3 regions of the Shewanella sp. 6_MG-2023 genome follow, and region 2 is predicted to be linked to each of the others. Evidence: predicted binding sites of a transcription regulator. Region 2 holds the regulator's gene; each other region holds the start of a gene.
What was found. Region 2 encodes NrdR, which represses ribonucleotide reductase genes. Its sites were predicted from a motif close to AAACACNANATNTNGTGTTT; they were not measured.
Positions count from the first base shown of each region.

Region 1: the regulator NrdR is predicted to act here: its motif matches at 1,877-1,896, upstream of nrdA (class 1a ribonucleoside-diphosphate reductase subunit alpha).
Region 3: the regulator NrdR is predicted to act here: its motif matches at 2,841-2,860, upstream of nrdD (anaerobic ribonucleoside-triphosphate reductase).

Region 1 covers NZ_JAUOQU010000023.1:8,539-13,273, reverse strand. The annotation lists gene ubiG (bifunctional 2-polyprenyl-6-hydroxyphenol methylase/3-demethylubiquinol 3-O-methyltransferase UbiG) at 93-818, shown strand; gene Q4533_RS13750 (HAD family hydrolase) at 969-1,637, shown strand; gene nrdA (class 1a ribonucleoside-diphosphate reductase subunit alpha) at 2,101-4,389, shown strand; gene nrdB (class Ia ribonucleoside-diphosphate reductase subunit beta) at 4,445-4,735, shown strand, end outside.
Region 2 covers NZ_JAUOQU010000028.1:36,584-41,318, forward strand. The annotation lists gene Q4533_RS15485 (DUF3943 domain-containing protein) at 1-540, shown strand, start outside; gene glyA (serine hydroxymethyltransferase) at 863-2,119, shown strand; gene nrdR (transcriptional regulator NrdR) at 2,276-2,725, shown strand; gene ribD (bifunctional diaminohydroxyphosphoribosylaminopyrimidine deaminase/5-amino-6-(5-phosphoribosylamino)uracil reductase RibD) at 2,867-4,021, shown strand; gene Q4533_RS15505 (riboflavin synthase) at 4,085-4,735, shown strand, end outside.
Region 3 covers NZ_JAUOQU010000015.1:31,620-36,354, forward strand. The annotation lists gene nrdG (anaerobic ribonucleoside-triphosphate reductase-activating protein) at 40-513, opposite strand; gene nrdD (anaerobic ribonucleoside-triphosphate reductase) at 660-2,780, opposite strand; gene rssA (patatin-like phospholipase RssA) at 3,187-4,161, opposite strand; gene Q4533_RS10550 (DEAD/DEAH box helicase) at 4,280-4,735, shown strand, end outside.

The DNA of each region.
Region 1 (4,735 bases), on a different contig from region 2:
CCAAAGTGAAATCTTGCTTCATCTCACTATGTTTATTCAATCCAATGGTTATAATACCTGCAATAAATACTAATAATTAATGGGTTCTCGACATGTCTAACCAAGAACAAACCACGCCGCAAAATGTAGATCATCAAGAAATAGAAAAATTTGCCCAAATGGCCCAGTCTTGGTGGGATCCTAATGGCAGTTTCAAGCCTTTGCATCAACTTAACCCATTACGCCTTAATTATATCGATCAAACCAGTGGTGGTATTTTTGGTAAGCAAGTATTAGATATCGGTTGTGGTGGTGGTATTTTGTCAGAAAGCATGGCTAAAATTGGTGCCAATGTAACAGGTTTAGACATGGGTGAAGCGCAAATTGAAGTGGCTAAACTGCATGCATTAGAAACTGGCATCGATATCCAATATCAAACCATGACCGCAGAAGAACATGCACAGCAACATCAAGGCTATTATGATGTGGTCACATGCATGGAGATGTTAGAGCACGTCCCTGACCCATTATCAGTGATTAAAGCATGCTGCGATATGATTAAACCTAACGGTTATGTGTTCTTTTCAACCATTAACCGTAACCTGATGTCATATATTCAAGCAATTGTTGGCGCTGAATATGTTTTAAAGATGCTGCCAGTTGGCACGCATGACCACAGTAAGTTCATTAAACCGTCTGAGTTAATCAATTTGGTTGACCAAACAGAGCTTCATTGCCGTGATGCTCTTGGGATAAGCTTTAACCCTTTAACGGGTGTATATAAGTACACGAATAAAGTTGACGTTAATTATATGATCGCCACCCAAAAAGCTGATTAGTATCACATCGTCATCTTTAATAGCCAGCCATAAATAGTAGAACAATATTAAAGTAGTAATACTGCAGTGAATCAGTGACATTACTACTTTAATCCTTCACTTAATTCATAATCGGATTAAGTAATCGCTAATAACTTCAGCACGCTTAGGATAACTATGAACAAGATTAAAGGTGTACTCTTTGATTTAGACGGTACATTAGCTGATACAGCCCCAGATCTTGTCCATGCATTAAATTTAAGTTTGCAAGAGCGCGGTATCGCTAGTAAAAGTATTGATAACTTACGCTATGCTGCCTCCCATGGTAGTTTGGCGCTTGTAAAAGCCGGTATACCTGAGCTTTCCCATGAGTTACAAATCGAAGTTCAGCAAGCTTTGTTAGTGCATTACCAACGGGTCAATGGTGAAAAAGCATCATTATTTAGCGGTTTTGATGATTTTCTGTTGTTATTAGAGCAACGTGACATCCCTTATGGTGTTGTTACTAATAAACAAGCCCGTTTTACTCGGCCATTGGTTAAGGCCTTAAACATCGAGCACAAACTCACTGCGATTATCAGTGGTGACTCCACCCAGCACTCCAAACCACATACCGCGCCAATGTTACTTGCTGCCCAGCAAATTAATTGCCTGCCACAGGACATCCTATATATAGGTGATGCTGAAAGGGATTTAATTGCCGCCCGTAATGCTGGGATGAAAGGCGCTATCGCATTATGGGGTTATTTGTCAGAGCAAGATAAACCCAATGAATGGCCGAGTGATTTTCAGTTCAGCAAGGTTGCCGACTTACATCAGGCTTTCCTTAACAAATCTTAAATATAAATAGCAAATAATTTTGTTAACAAAACAATCGATCGCCGAATATTGTAGCGATCGAGCTCACGTTTTTTTTCGGCTAAATATTAATCTTAACCAACAAAATATCGTGTATTTTGACCTAGCAGGTTAGCCTTCACTAACATTGGCCACTATACATAAGATATCCACAACTTATTCACTAAATTGCTGCTTGCAAATCGCCCCAAACCTCACTATCTTGTATGTAAGTTTTAATTAAACACCATATCTTGTGTGTGACATCAGAACAAGACACAAGGCTTTTTCTGCTTTGGGTCTTCAAATAACACTCGTATTTCTTGGATATATTACGTTGTTAGTGCTTATGGATGATCAACTTACAAGGGACCGTATTGTGATTTAATGGCGATCGTAAACGAGACGATTAAAAAAGATCCAAAATTTAAATCACGCAAACTATTTTACAATCAAGGCTTTTTTAATGAACAGCAATATGACAGTCACAAAACGCAGTGGCGAACGCGAAACAATCGATTTAGACAAAATTCATCGCGTTATCGAGTGGGCAGCTAAAGGATTGAAAAACGTTTCAGTCTCAGAAGTTGAATTACGTTCTCATCTACAATTCTTTGACGGTATTCCAACTGAAGCAATCCACGAAACCATTATTAAAGCAGCAGCAGACTTAATCTCACCAGAAGCGCCTGATTATCAATTCCTCGCTGCAAGACTTGCTGTTTTTCATTTACGTAAAAAAGCTTTTGGCCAATTTGAGCCACCGAAGTTAGTTGATCAAGTCACTCGCTTGGTTGAACTTGGCAAATACGATAAGCATATTTTAGAAGATTACACGTCAGAAGAATTAACCATTTTAGATGGTTATATTGACCACTGGCGCGATATGAACTTTTCTTATGCTGCAGTTAAACAGCTTGAAGGCAAATACCTAGTTCAAAACCGCGTCACTAACGAAATTTATGAAAGTGCTCAGTTCCTGTATATTTTAGTGGCAGCTTGTTTATTTGCGCGTTACCCAAAAGACACCCGTTTAGATTACATCAAACGTTTTTATGACGCGGCTTCAACATTTAAGATTTCTTTACCAACCCCAATTATGGCAGGTGTACGTACTCCGACACGTCAATTTAGCTCATGTGTATTAATTGAATGTGACGACAGCCTTGACTCTATCAATGCGACCGCATCTTCAATTGTAAAATACGTTAGTCAACGCGCAGGTATTGGGATCAATGCCGGTCGTATCCGTGCATTAGGTAGCCCTATTCGCGGTGGTGAAGCATTCCATACCGGTTGCTTACCATTTTACAAATACTTTCAAACAGCGGTTAAATCGTGCTCTCAAGGCGGCGTACGTGGTGGTGCAGCTACCCTATTCTACCCGTTATGGCATTTAGAAGTTGAATCGTTACTGGTACTTAAAAATAACCGTGGTGTTGAAGACAACCGTGTTCGCCATCTTGATTACGGTGTACAGCTAAACAAATTGATGTACCAACGTTTAATCAAAGGTCAAAACATCAGCCTATTCAGCCCATCTGATGTGCCAGGTTTATACGACGCTTTCTTCGCTGATCAAGACGAATTTGAACGTCTATACCTTCAGTATGAAGCTGACTTAAGCATTCGTCGTAAAGAGATTAAAGCAGTTGAATTATTTTCATTGATGATGCAAGAGCGTGCATCAACAGGCCGAATCTACATTCAAAATGTTGATCACTGCAATACTCACAGCCCATTTGATCCGCAAGTTGCGCCAATTAAGCAATCAAACCTTTGTTTAGAAATCGCCTTGCCAACTAAACCGTTGAAGAATATTGATGATCCAAATGGTGAGATTGCCCTTTGTACATTATCAGCATTAAACCTTGGTGCTATCAAAGATTTATCAGAGCTAGAACCATTAGCTGACTTAGCAGTACGTGCATTAGATAACTTGCTTGATTATCAAGATTACCCAATCATTTCAGCGCAACTTGGTTCTATGAATCGTCGTACTCTAGGCATAGGTGTGATTAACTTCGCTAATTACCTTGCTAAGAATGGCATGAAATATTCTGATGGCTCAGGTAATAACTTGACCCATAAAACCTTTGAAGCAATTCAATTTTACTTATTGAAAGCATCAAACAATTTAGCAAAAGAGCAAGGCGCATGTCCTTTGTTCAATGAAACAACGTACGCTCAAGGTATTTTACCCATTGATACCTATAAACGTGACTTGGATAAAATTTGTGACGAGCCATTACACATGGATTGGGAAGGTTTACGTGCCGATATTAAACAGCACGGCCTGCGTAACTCCACTCTTTCGGCATTAATGCCGTCTGAAACATCATCGCAAATTTCTAATGCAACCAATGGCATTGAACCACCACGTGGCCTGATCAGTGTTAAAGCCAGTAAAGATGGTCAATTAAAGCAAGTTGTACCTGACTTTGATGAACTTAAAGATAAGTATGAATTACTTTGGAATATGCCAAATAATGAGGGTTACTTACAGTTAGTCGGTTTGATGCAGAAGTTTGTGGACCAAGCAATCTCATCAAATACCAATTACGACCCGACACGATTTGATAATCAAAAAGTGCCTATGCAAACCTTACTGAAAGATTTGCTCACCGCTTATAAGCTTGGGGTTAAGACCCTTTACTATCACAACACCCGTGATGGTGCATCGGATCAGTTTGATGACATCACTGTCGTTGAAAAAGAAGACGATGGTTGTGCAAGCGGCGCTTGTAAGATTTAATCACTAATTAGCATATCAACGCGGGGAGTTTTCCCCGCTTTTTTGGGATATAAAAATGGCTTACTCTACTTTCTGTCAAACTCCGAACAACCCAATGTATGAACCTATGTTCATGGGACAACCCGTTAACGTTGCACGTTACGATCAACAAAAATATGAAGTGTTCGAAAAGTTAATTGAAAAACAATTATCCTTTTTCTGGCGTCCGGAAGAAGTAGATGTAAGTAAAGATAAAATCGATTATCAAAGTTTACCTGAGCATGAAAAGCATATTTTTATCTCAAACCTCAAATACCAAACCTTACTTGATTCAATTCAAGGCCGCTCACCAAACGTAGCATTATTG
Region 2 (4,735 bases):
GAAGATTTTTACGCAGCAATCAATGTGATTGGTGTATCTGCTGGAACGCAATGGTTTGTTGATGATGTTTCGATAAGTATCAGAGGCGACCTGTTTGGTGATTTTAGTATGGTGAAACCCTTTGCAACAAAAGATTATCGCCAAAATGGAGGCCATTTTTGGGGGACAAAATCGGTGCTTTGGGAAGGTGGCTATGGATATGCTTTAGGCCATACAGCCAAATTAGCACTAGAGGCGAATTATAAAGAATTGTTGCTCGGGGTTAAGTTTCAAAGTCAACGCTGGGACTCTATAGATGATAATGAGTTTAATCGAAGCAGTGATTGGAATCCAAACGTCAGTGACCTAGATTTTAAAGATGCACGTGATAGGTATGAAGTTTATCTCGATGTTCCTTTAACGAATACTATGAGTATCAGTATTCACCATGAACGTATCGATCGAAGTGGCACATTAACCGGAATTGAAAACTTGGCCATTGCCAATCGAAATGATGAAACAGAAAGTCGCAGTAGCATTCACTTTACTTATCAATATTAGCCGATAAATCATTGCCTGTATCATAGACTAGACTATCTAGTTTTTGTGATAAATGGAGCTGTAGAGCTTAAATATTTTGCTGATTAATTTTTTAGAAAAGAGTTTTCTTAAAATTGTCACAAGGTTATGAAACTAAGAGTTAATTTGGATTTTTCTATGAAATACAATTACTGAAAGCTGCTGCAGCTGAAAATTTATAGATGGCAAATGGTACTCATAATGAATTGCAAGTAATTTCATGTTTCAAATGCTGGGATTGTGATCAATTGCGCTGTATCATACCGCGCAACCCTACTATAAGAATTAACAGCTGGAGTGAGCAATGCTAAAGAAAGCTATGAATATCGCAGATTATGATCCACAACTATTTGCAGCAATTGAAGATGAGACTCGTCGCCAAGAAGAGCACATTGAATTAATCGCATCAGAAAACTATACCAGCCCACGTGTTCTTGAAGCTCAAGGTTCACAGCTAACTAACAAGTATGCAGAAGGTTACCCTGGTAAGCGTTATTACGGTGGTTGTGAGCATGTGGATATTGCTGAAGAGTTAGCTATTTCTCGTGCAAAAGAATTATTCGGCGCTACATACGCTAACGTACAACCACATTCTGGTTCTCAAGCAAACTCAGCTGTTTTCATGGCACTGCTTCAAGGCGGTGATACTGTTTTAGGTATGAGTTTAGCCCATGGCGGTCACTTGACTCATGGTTCTCACGTTAGCTTTTCTGGCAAGTTATATAATGCTGTTCAGTACGGTATCGATGAAACCACAGGTAAGATTGATTACGCTGAAGTTGAACGTTTAGCCGTTGAGCATAAACCCAAAATGATCATTGCTGGTTTTTCTGCTTACTCTGGGATCATAGATTGGGGCAAATTCCGCGAAATCGCTGATAAAGTAGGTGCTTACTTATTTGTCGATATGGCGCACGTTGCCGGTCTTGTGGCTGCAGGTATCTATCCGAATCCGCTACCTCATGCACACGTTGTGACAACCACTACCCATAAAACCCTAGCGGGCCCTCGTGGTGGTTTGATTTTATCTGCCATTAACGATGAAGCTATCTATAAAAAACTAAACTCTGCAGTATTCCCTGGTGGCCAAGGTGGCCCATTAATGCACGTTATTGCAGCCAAAGCGGTAGCATTTAAAGAAGCATTAGACCCTGAATTTACCACTTATCAAGAGCAAGTGGTTGCTAATGCGAAAGTGATGGCGAAAACCTTCATTGAGCGTGGCTACAATGTTGTTTCTGGTGGCACCGATAACCACTTATTCTTACTTGATTTAATCAACAAGGATATCACTGGTAAAGACGCAGATGCTGCGCTAGGTCATGCAAATATCACAGTTAACAAAAACTCAGTACCAAATGATCCACGTTCACCGTTTGTGACGTCTGGTTTACGTATTGGCTCTCCTGCTATTACCCGCCGCGGTTTCACTGAAACTGAATCTGTAGAGTTAACTAACTGGATGTGTGATGTGTTAGATGACATCACTAACGAAGCTACTATTGAGCGCGTTAAAAACCAAGTGCTTGAATTATGCGCTAAGTTCCCAGTTTACGGTTAATGTCAACCGAGATTGATTAACATAAACAATGATCTATTTAACTAACGCGGATAATCTTTTCGATAAGGTTAACCTTGTAAAGTAAATAGGATAAACTTCAATGGTCGTAAGTACTCAGTGCTTACGGCCATTTTGTTTTTTATTTCAGGAGCGGATATGCATTGCCCATTTTGTAGCGCGACAGATACGAAAGTTATTGATTCAAGACTCGTGGCTGAAGGCCATCAAGTGCGCCGTCGCCGGGAATGTACTGAGTGTCATGAACGCTTCACCACTTTTGAAGGCGCCGAATTAGTCATGCCGCGGGTGATCAAGCAAGATGGCACTCGCCAACCATTTGATGAAGATAAGCTGCGTGGCGGCATGCTTCGGGCTGTTGAAAAACGCCCAGTTTCAATCGATCAAATTGAGCAAGCGTTAAGTAAGATTAAGTCCACTCTTAGAGCAACAGGTGAGCGTGAAATTGATTCGGCCATGATTGGTAATTTGATGATGGATCAATTGATGATCCTAGATAAAGTTGCCTATATCCGTTTTGCTTCAGTTTATCGCGCCTTTGAAGATGTTTCCCAATTCGGTGAAGCCATCGCCAAGCTGCAAAAATAATCTAGCTTATTTTTATTGCCGTCTTTAATTAATTGCAGTCTTACATTTGTTGGTATTGGCACTTTGTATTCTTGCCAATGATTAACCTTATTTAGCAGTTCTGAATTTTAATGACTGCTTTTTAGTTTCTAGAAGGTCTTTATGTCTCAGTGGTCAAAATGTGATATTGAAATGATGAGCCTTGCTATTTCATTAGCTGAAAAAGGCCGTTATACCACACGTCCAAATCCTAATGTGGGCTGCGTGATTGTCGCCAATGGCGAGATTATTGGTCAAGGCTATCATATTAAAGCGGGTGGCCCCCACGCAGAAATCCACGCCTTAAAAGATGTCGAAAATCGTCAATTACAACAGCTACTCCCTCAAGCTACAGCCTATGTCACCCTTGAACCCTGCAGTCATTATGGCAAAACCCCGCCATGTGCTAAGGCATTAATTGCAGCCAAAGTGAAGCGAGTGGTGATTGCGCAAATGGATGCGAATCCGCAAGTGGCGGGTAATGGCGTTAGCATGCTTGAAGCGGCAGGTATTAAAGTTGATGTGGGTTTGCTAACAGCTGCGGCAAGCCAACTTAATATCGGCTTTATGAAACGCATGACTACGGGATTACCTGAAATCACCATTAAGCTGGCAGCCAGTTTGGATGGTAAAACCGCGCTATCGAATGGGGTATCAAAGTGGATAACCGGCCCCGAAGCCAGAGCCGATGTGCAAAAGCTGCGCGCCCGTCATTGTGCGCTAGTGACTGGCGTTGAAACTGTGTTAGCTGACGACCCCTCTTTGAATGTGCGCTACGAGCAATTGGCTGGTGTACAAAACAGCCTTGCTGAGTCTGACCTTCAACAGCCTTTAAGAGTGGTGCTTGATAGTAAAGCAAGGCTGACTGCCGACTATAAAATGTTTACTATTGAAACGCCGATTTTGCTGGTGTCTTGTGTCGACTATCCAGCAGAAGTAAAACAAGATTTTAAGTCCCATGTTAGCTTTATCACAATAGCGGCTAATAACGATGGACGAGTTGATTTGCATGCTTTATTTACACACTTAGGCCAGCATTGTAACTCAGTATTAGTCGAGGCTGGTGCCAGCGTTGCTGGTAGTGTTATTCAAAGTAAATTAGCTGATACACTTTATTTGTACCAAGCAATGAAAATATTAGGCAGTCATGGACGCAATTTGATGCAATTAGACGACTATCAAACTATGGATCAGATTCCTGATGTACAATTAACGGATTGTCGCAGAATTGGTACAGACCAACGACTGATTTTAAAGCTTAATTCGCCAGCGAATTAACTAATGCAATTTTGTCTATCGGTCGATGCTAAGCGTGGCCCAAAAGATAACAAGTGAGTAAATATGTTTACTGGGATTATTGAAGCACTAGGTACATTAAGAAAAGTTGAGCGTAAAGGCGATGATATTCGTTTGACTGTAGCCAGTGGCAAGCTCGACTTAACCGATGTAAAACTGGGTGACAGTATTGCCACTAATGGGGTGTGTTTAACCGTAGTGCAATGTTTAGCAGATGGTTATGTTGCAGATATTTCTGCTGAAACCGTTGCCTTAACCGGATTTGCTAAATATAACGTCGGTCAAAAAGTAAACCTTGAAAAAGCGGTGACCCCAACGACCCGATTAGGCGGCCATATGGTTAGCGGTCATGTGGATGGTATTGCCACAGTGGAGCAGCGCCTTGTGCGTGGCCAAGCCATTGAGTTTTGGCTGGCAGCTCCCGCTGAGTTATCTCGTTATATTGCTCATAAAGGTTCGATCACCATTGATGGCGTTAGCTTAACGGTAAATGAAGTTGATCAGCACAGATTCAGATTAACCATAGTGCCTCACACTGCAGCTGAAACCACCTTATTAGCTTTACAAGCGGGTCATAGCGTCAACATCGAAGTTGACCTTATTGCACGTTATCTTGAACGCTTAATGAAAGTAGAACAAAAGCCAGCCACTGAAAGTGGTGTCACAATGGAATTGTTGGCAAGTGCTGGATTTATG
Region 3 (4,735 bases), on a different contig from region 2:
GTTCGTTAGACGAAACACATTATCCACAGCAGCTTATGGTTAATCTATTTGAACTAAATCATGAATAATTTGATTACTGCTACCACGCCACTTCAAACTGGGATCCGCTAAATCTTGCTCGAACTTGCCATCCACTAACACATCTACATAGTCTAATACTTGCAGTTGTTTGAGGGACATTTGATCGAGCTTGTAGCCACTCCATAGCCAAATGTCTTTATCTGGGCATTGTTGTTTTACCCGTTTAACCAAAGACAAAATGCTGTCGAGATTAGCTGGGAATAATGGGTCGCCACCAGAAAGTGATAAACCACGGCGCTTGATACGAGTATCATTTAAATCAGCAATAATTTGATCTTCCATCATTTGGCTAAATTCATGGCCTGAACGAGGATCCCAAGTAGACTGATTATAACAACCACGGCATTGATGCTCACAACCTGAAACAAACAAGGTCGCGCGGGTACCTGGGCCGTTGATCACATCGATAGGAAAATACTGATGGTAATTCATAATCACTTCTCTTACTGCTCATTGTCGCGTAAACACTCACGCTGTAAACCTATTTGCATCACTAAGGCCAAACCAAAACAAGGCGCTTAAAGCGCCTTGTTGGGTTAATCACGGAATTAGCTTTGCTAACTTCATGAATTTGCTATTTATAAATGCTTAACGCGGCGTTTAACTTCTTCTTGCTTACCATAGTTAAATGGTCTTGCATCAGGGCTGCCTAGATAACCACATACACGACGGGTTACCGACACACGGCTTGGCTCATGGTTGCCACATTTAGGGCACACAAAACCTTTACTGGTACAGTTAAACTCACCAACGTAACCACAGTCATAACATTCATCGATTGGGGTATTGGTACCGTAATAAGGCACTCTGGTGTAACTGTAATCCCAGACGTTTTCTAATGCTTCAATATTGTGCTGCATGTTCGGGAACTCACCGTAACAAATAAAGCCACCATTGGTGATTTCTGGGTACGGTAATTCAAACTCAATTTTATCGTATGGATTGACTTTCTTTTCGACGTCTAAATGGAAACTGTTAGTGTAGTAACCTTTATCAGTAACCCCTGCAACCACACCAAACTCTTTGGCATCTAGCTGGCAAAAACGACTACATAAGTTTTCACTTGGGGTGCTGTATAGGCTAAAGCCATAACCTGTTTCTTGTTTCCACGCTTCAGTCGCGCGCTTCATCACTGAGATAATTTCAATGGCTTTAGTGCGTAACAGCTCGCTATCAAACACGTGCTCATCAGTACCATAAAGTGCATTAATGGTTTCATGTAAGCCAATGTAGCCTAATGAGATTGACGCGCGGCCATTTTTAAAGATTTCAGACACATCATCATCTGCATTTAAACGAACACCACAAGCACCTTCCATATATAGGATTGGTGCAACACGCGCTTTTACACCCACTAAGCGGGCAATACGGGTATCGAGTGCTTTACGAGCGAGTGTCATTCTCTGTTCTAATAAGGCAAAGAAAGCGGTTTCGTCGCCCTTGGCTTCAATGGCGATTCTAGGTAAGTTTAAGCTGACAACACCTAAGTTGTTACGCCCTTCATGAATTAACTCACCATTTTCTTCATAAGTTCCTAAGAATGAACGACAACCCATTGGCGTTTTAAATGAACCAGTAACGCGTTCAACTTGTTCATAATTAAGAATATCTGGATACATGCGCATGGTGGCACACTCTAATGCTAACTTCTTCACATCGTAGTTAGCATCAGCAGCTTTATGATTTAGGCCATCACGAATAGCAAAAACCAGTTTTGGGAATACCGCTGTTTTACGGTTTTTACCTAGACCTGCCATACGTACTTTAAGAATCGACTTTTGAATTAAACGCGCTTCCCAGCACGAGCCTAAGCCAAAACCAAAGGTCACAAATGGCGTTTGGCCATTGGCGGTATGAAGGGTATTTACTTCATATTCTAAAGACTGGAATGCGTCGTAACATTCTTTTTCAGTTTGCGCCATGGCAAAGGCTTCAACATCTGCTACGCCCCACTCTTTACCGATAACCAACTGCTTTTGATAGCTCTTTTGAACGAACTCAGCTAATACTTCATCAATGCGGTTAATGGTGGTGCCGCCATAGATATGGCTAGCCACTTGGGCAATAATTTGCGCAGTTACTGCAGTCGCAGTTGAAATTGATTTAGGGGTATCAATTTCAGCATTACCCATTTTAAAGCCATGGGTTAACATGCCTGCTAAATCAATTAGCATGCAGTTAAACATTGGGAAGAATGGTGCATAGTCTAAGTCGTGATAATGCAGTTGACCTGACTCATGTGCAGCAACAATATCTTTTGGCAATAGATGCGACTTGGCATAATGTTTGGCCACGATGCCAGCAAGTAAATCCCGTTGAGTTGGAATAACTTTAGCGTCTTTATTGGCATTTTCATTTAAAATCGACGCGTCGCTTTGTTCAACCAAACCACGAATTTCGCAGTTCAATTTACTTTTGGCTTCACGGCAAATATCACGGTCGTGACGATACTCAATATAATGACGCGCAACCTCTTTATGAGGACCTTCCATTAATAAGTTTTCAACTAAAGCTTGTAAATGATGGATCTCAACTTCTTCATCGTTAGCAACTTGATCTCTAATCACACAAGCGACTGTTGAAGCATAGTCTTCATCAGCACTACCTGTAGCAGTTTCCATTGCTGCAACAATGGCATCCTTGATCCGCGACTCATCAAATAGAGTACGACAACCGTCCCTTTTAATTACTACAGGCATTACTTTTACTCCTTTTATGCACAGGATATAAACACTATATATCCACACATAATTATCAACAAACACAATATATGGTGCATTAGGCAATAATAGGCACTAAAAATCCATGATCTAGATCATGTTTTGATGAAGGGGAACAAAATGAAAAAAATTACTGCCAAGCTCAACACTATTTAGAAAAGTTGAACTTGACCAGGTTATAAAAAGCAGCTACTGAGTGCTGAAACGCCTATAAATAGATTGCTATTTATTACAGATTTAAACTGGTAATTGCAGGCTTATACGAATAGTTATCGCAGATTTATACAAATAGTTATCACAGATTTATACTGGTATATTGATGCTTAAACAGGTCATTTCAACCGTTAAAAATCAGTATGATTAAAGCAAAGCGCTTTAATTGGCGTTAATCATTTGGGCTAATACCAAGGGCTGCATAAATTAAATGCGCAGATTGGCGCACAGATTGACGGCCTGCTTCTATCGCTTCATCAGCACGATGAAACTCCATGGTACCGATATCAGCAAGCTGTGGCACTAAACACACATCCGGTGGATCGCCCATTAATCTGGCGCGTTTATGGCGCTGCTCTAAAATATCCATTGATTGCGACATCACCGCAATCATCCCAGGGTGAGATTTCGTGCTTGTGGAAAACTTTTCTGAGAAACTATTTATATACTCTTTACCTTTACCTAGCAGATCCATAAACGCCGACTCTGGCTCTTTGGCCACTAATTGCTTTTCAATTTCAGTGGGCGCACAGCTGGTCATTTGTTGAGGCAACATATGCATACTATTACGGCGGTGACCATTTAAGTCCACTGCAATCACTACATCAACGTCCATGGTGCGGCACATTGACACTGGCACAGGGTTTACCACTGCGCCATCCACTAACCAGCGATCATGCAATTGTACTGGGGGTAAAAAGCCCGGCATTGAACACGAGGCTCTTACCGCATGACGTAAATCGCCTTCTTTGAACCAAATTTCTTGGCCAGAATATAAATCGGTCGCCACTGCCGCAAACGGCTTTTGCAATTGCTCTATTTTTAGATCGCCTATTCGACCAGCTAAAACATCAAATACTTTTTCACCACTGATTAAGCCACCTTTGCGCCAGCTTAAATCCATTAAGCCTAAAACATCCCAACTAGAAAACCCACTCACCCACTCATGTAACTCTTCTAAATGATCATTAGCATAAGCTGCGCCCACCAGAGCCCCAACAGAGCAGCCAGCAATCTTTTCAGGGTGGATCCCCATGGCGGCCAGCTCTTTTATCACCCCAATATGAGCCCAGCCCTTAGCCGCGCCACTACCGAGGGCGATCCCAACACGAAGTGATGATTTATTTTCTTTTGAAGCCTTAGACATTTACCAAACCCTTAACCATTTTTGCACACCTAAGTAGCTTATCTTACGCTTAAGCTGTTGGCTATCAAGTCGCTTACACGTTATAATATCTGGCTATCATTTTTTAGGGGATTTACCTTTGTTATTTACCGATTTTTCTTTAGATAAACGCTTACTAGACAGTCTAAAGCATATGGGCATTTCTGAGCCAACAGAAATTCAGCAGCAAGCCCTGCCAATTGCCCTAGCGGGTAAAGATTTAATGGCATCATCTAAAACCGGTTCAGGTAAAACCCTGGCGTTTTTATTACCTGCTTTGCAGCGGGTAATATCGACTAGGGCCCTCTCTAAAAAAGACCCTCGCGTTCTGATTTTATTGCCAACCCGTGAACTTGCTCAGCAAGTCTATGGTCAATTACGTTTACTGGTTGCCAATACCCAATATAAAGCCATTAGTATTTTAGGTGGCGAGAACTTTAACGATCAAGCAAAATCGCTATCTCGTGACCCACACTTTATTGTGGCAACACCTGGGCGTATTGCCGATCATCTTCAACAGCGCCACTTATACCTAAATGGCTTAGAGTTACTGGTA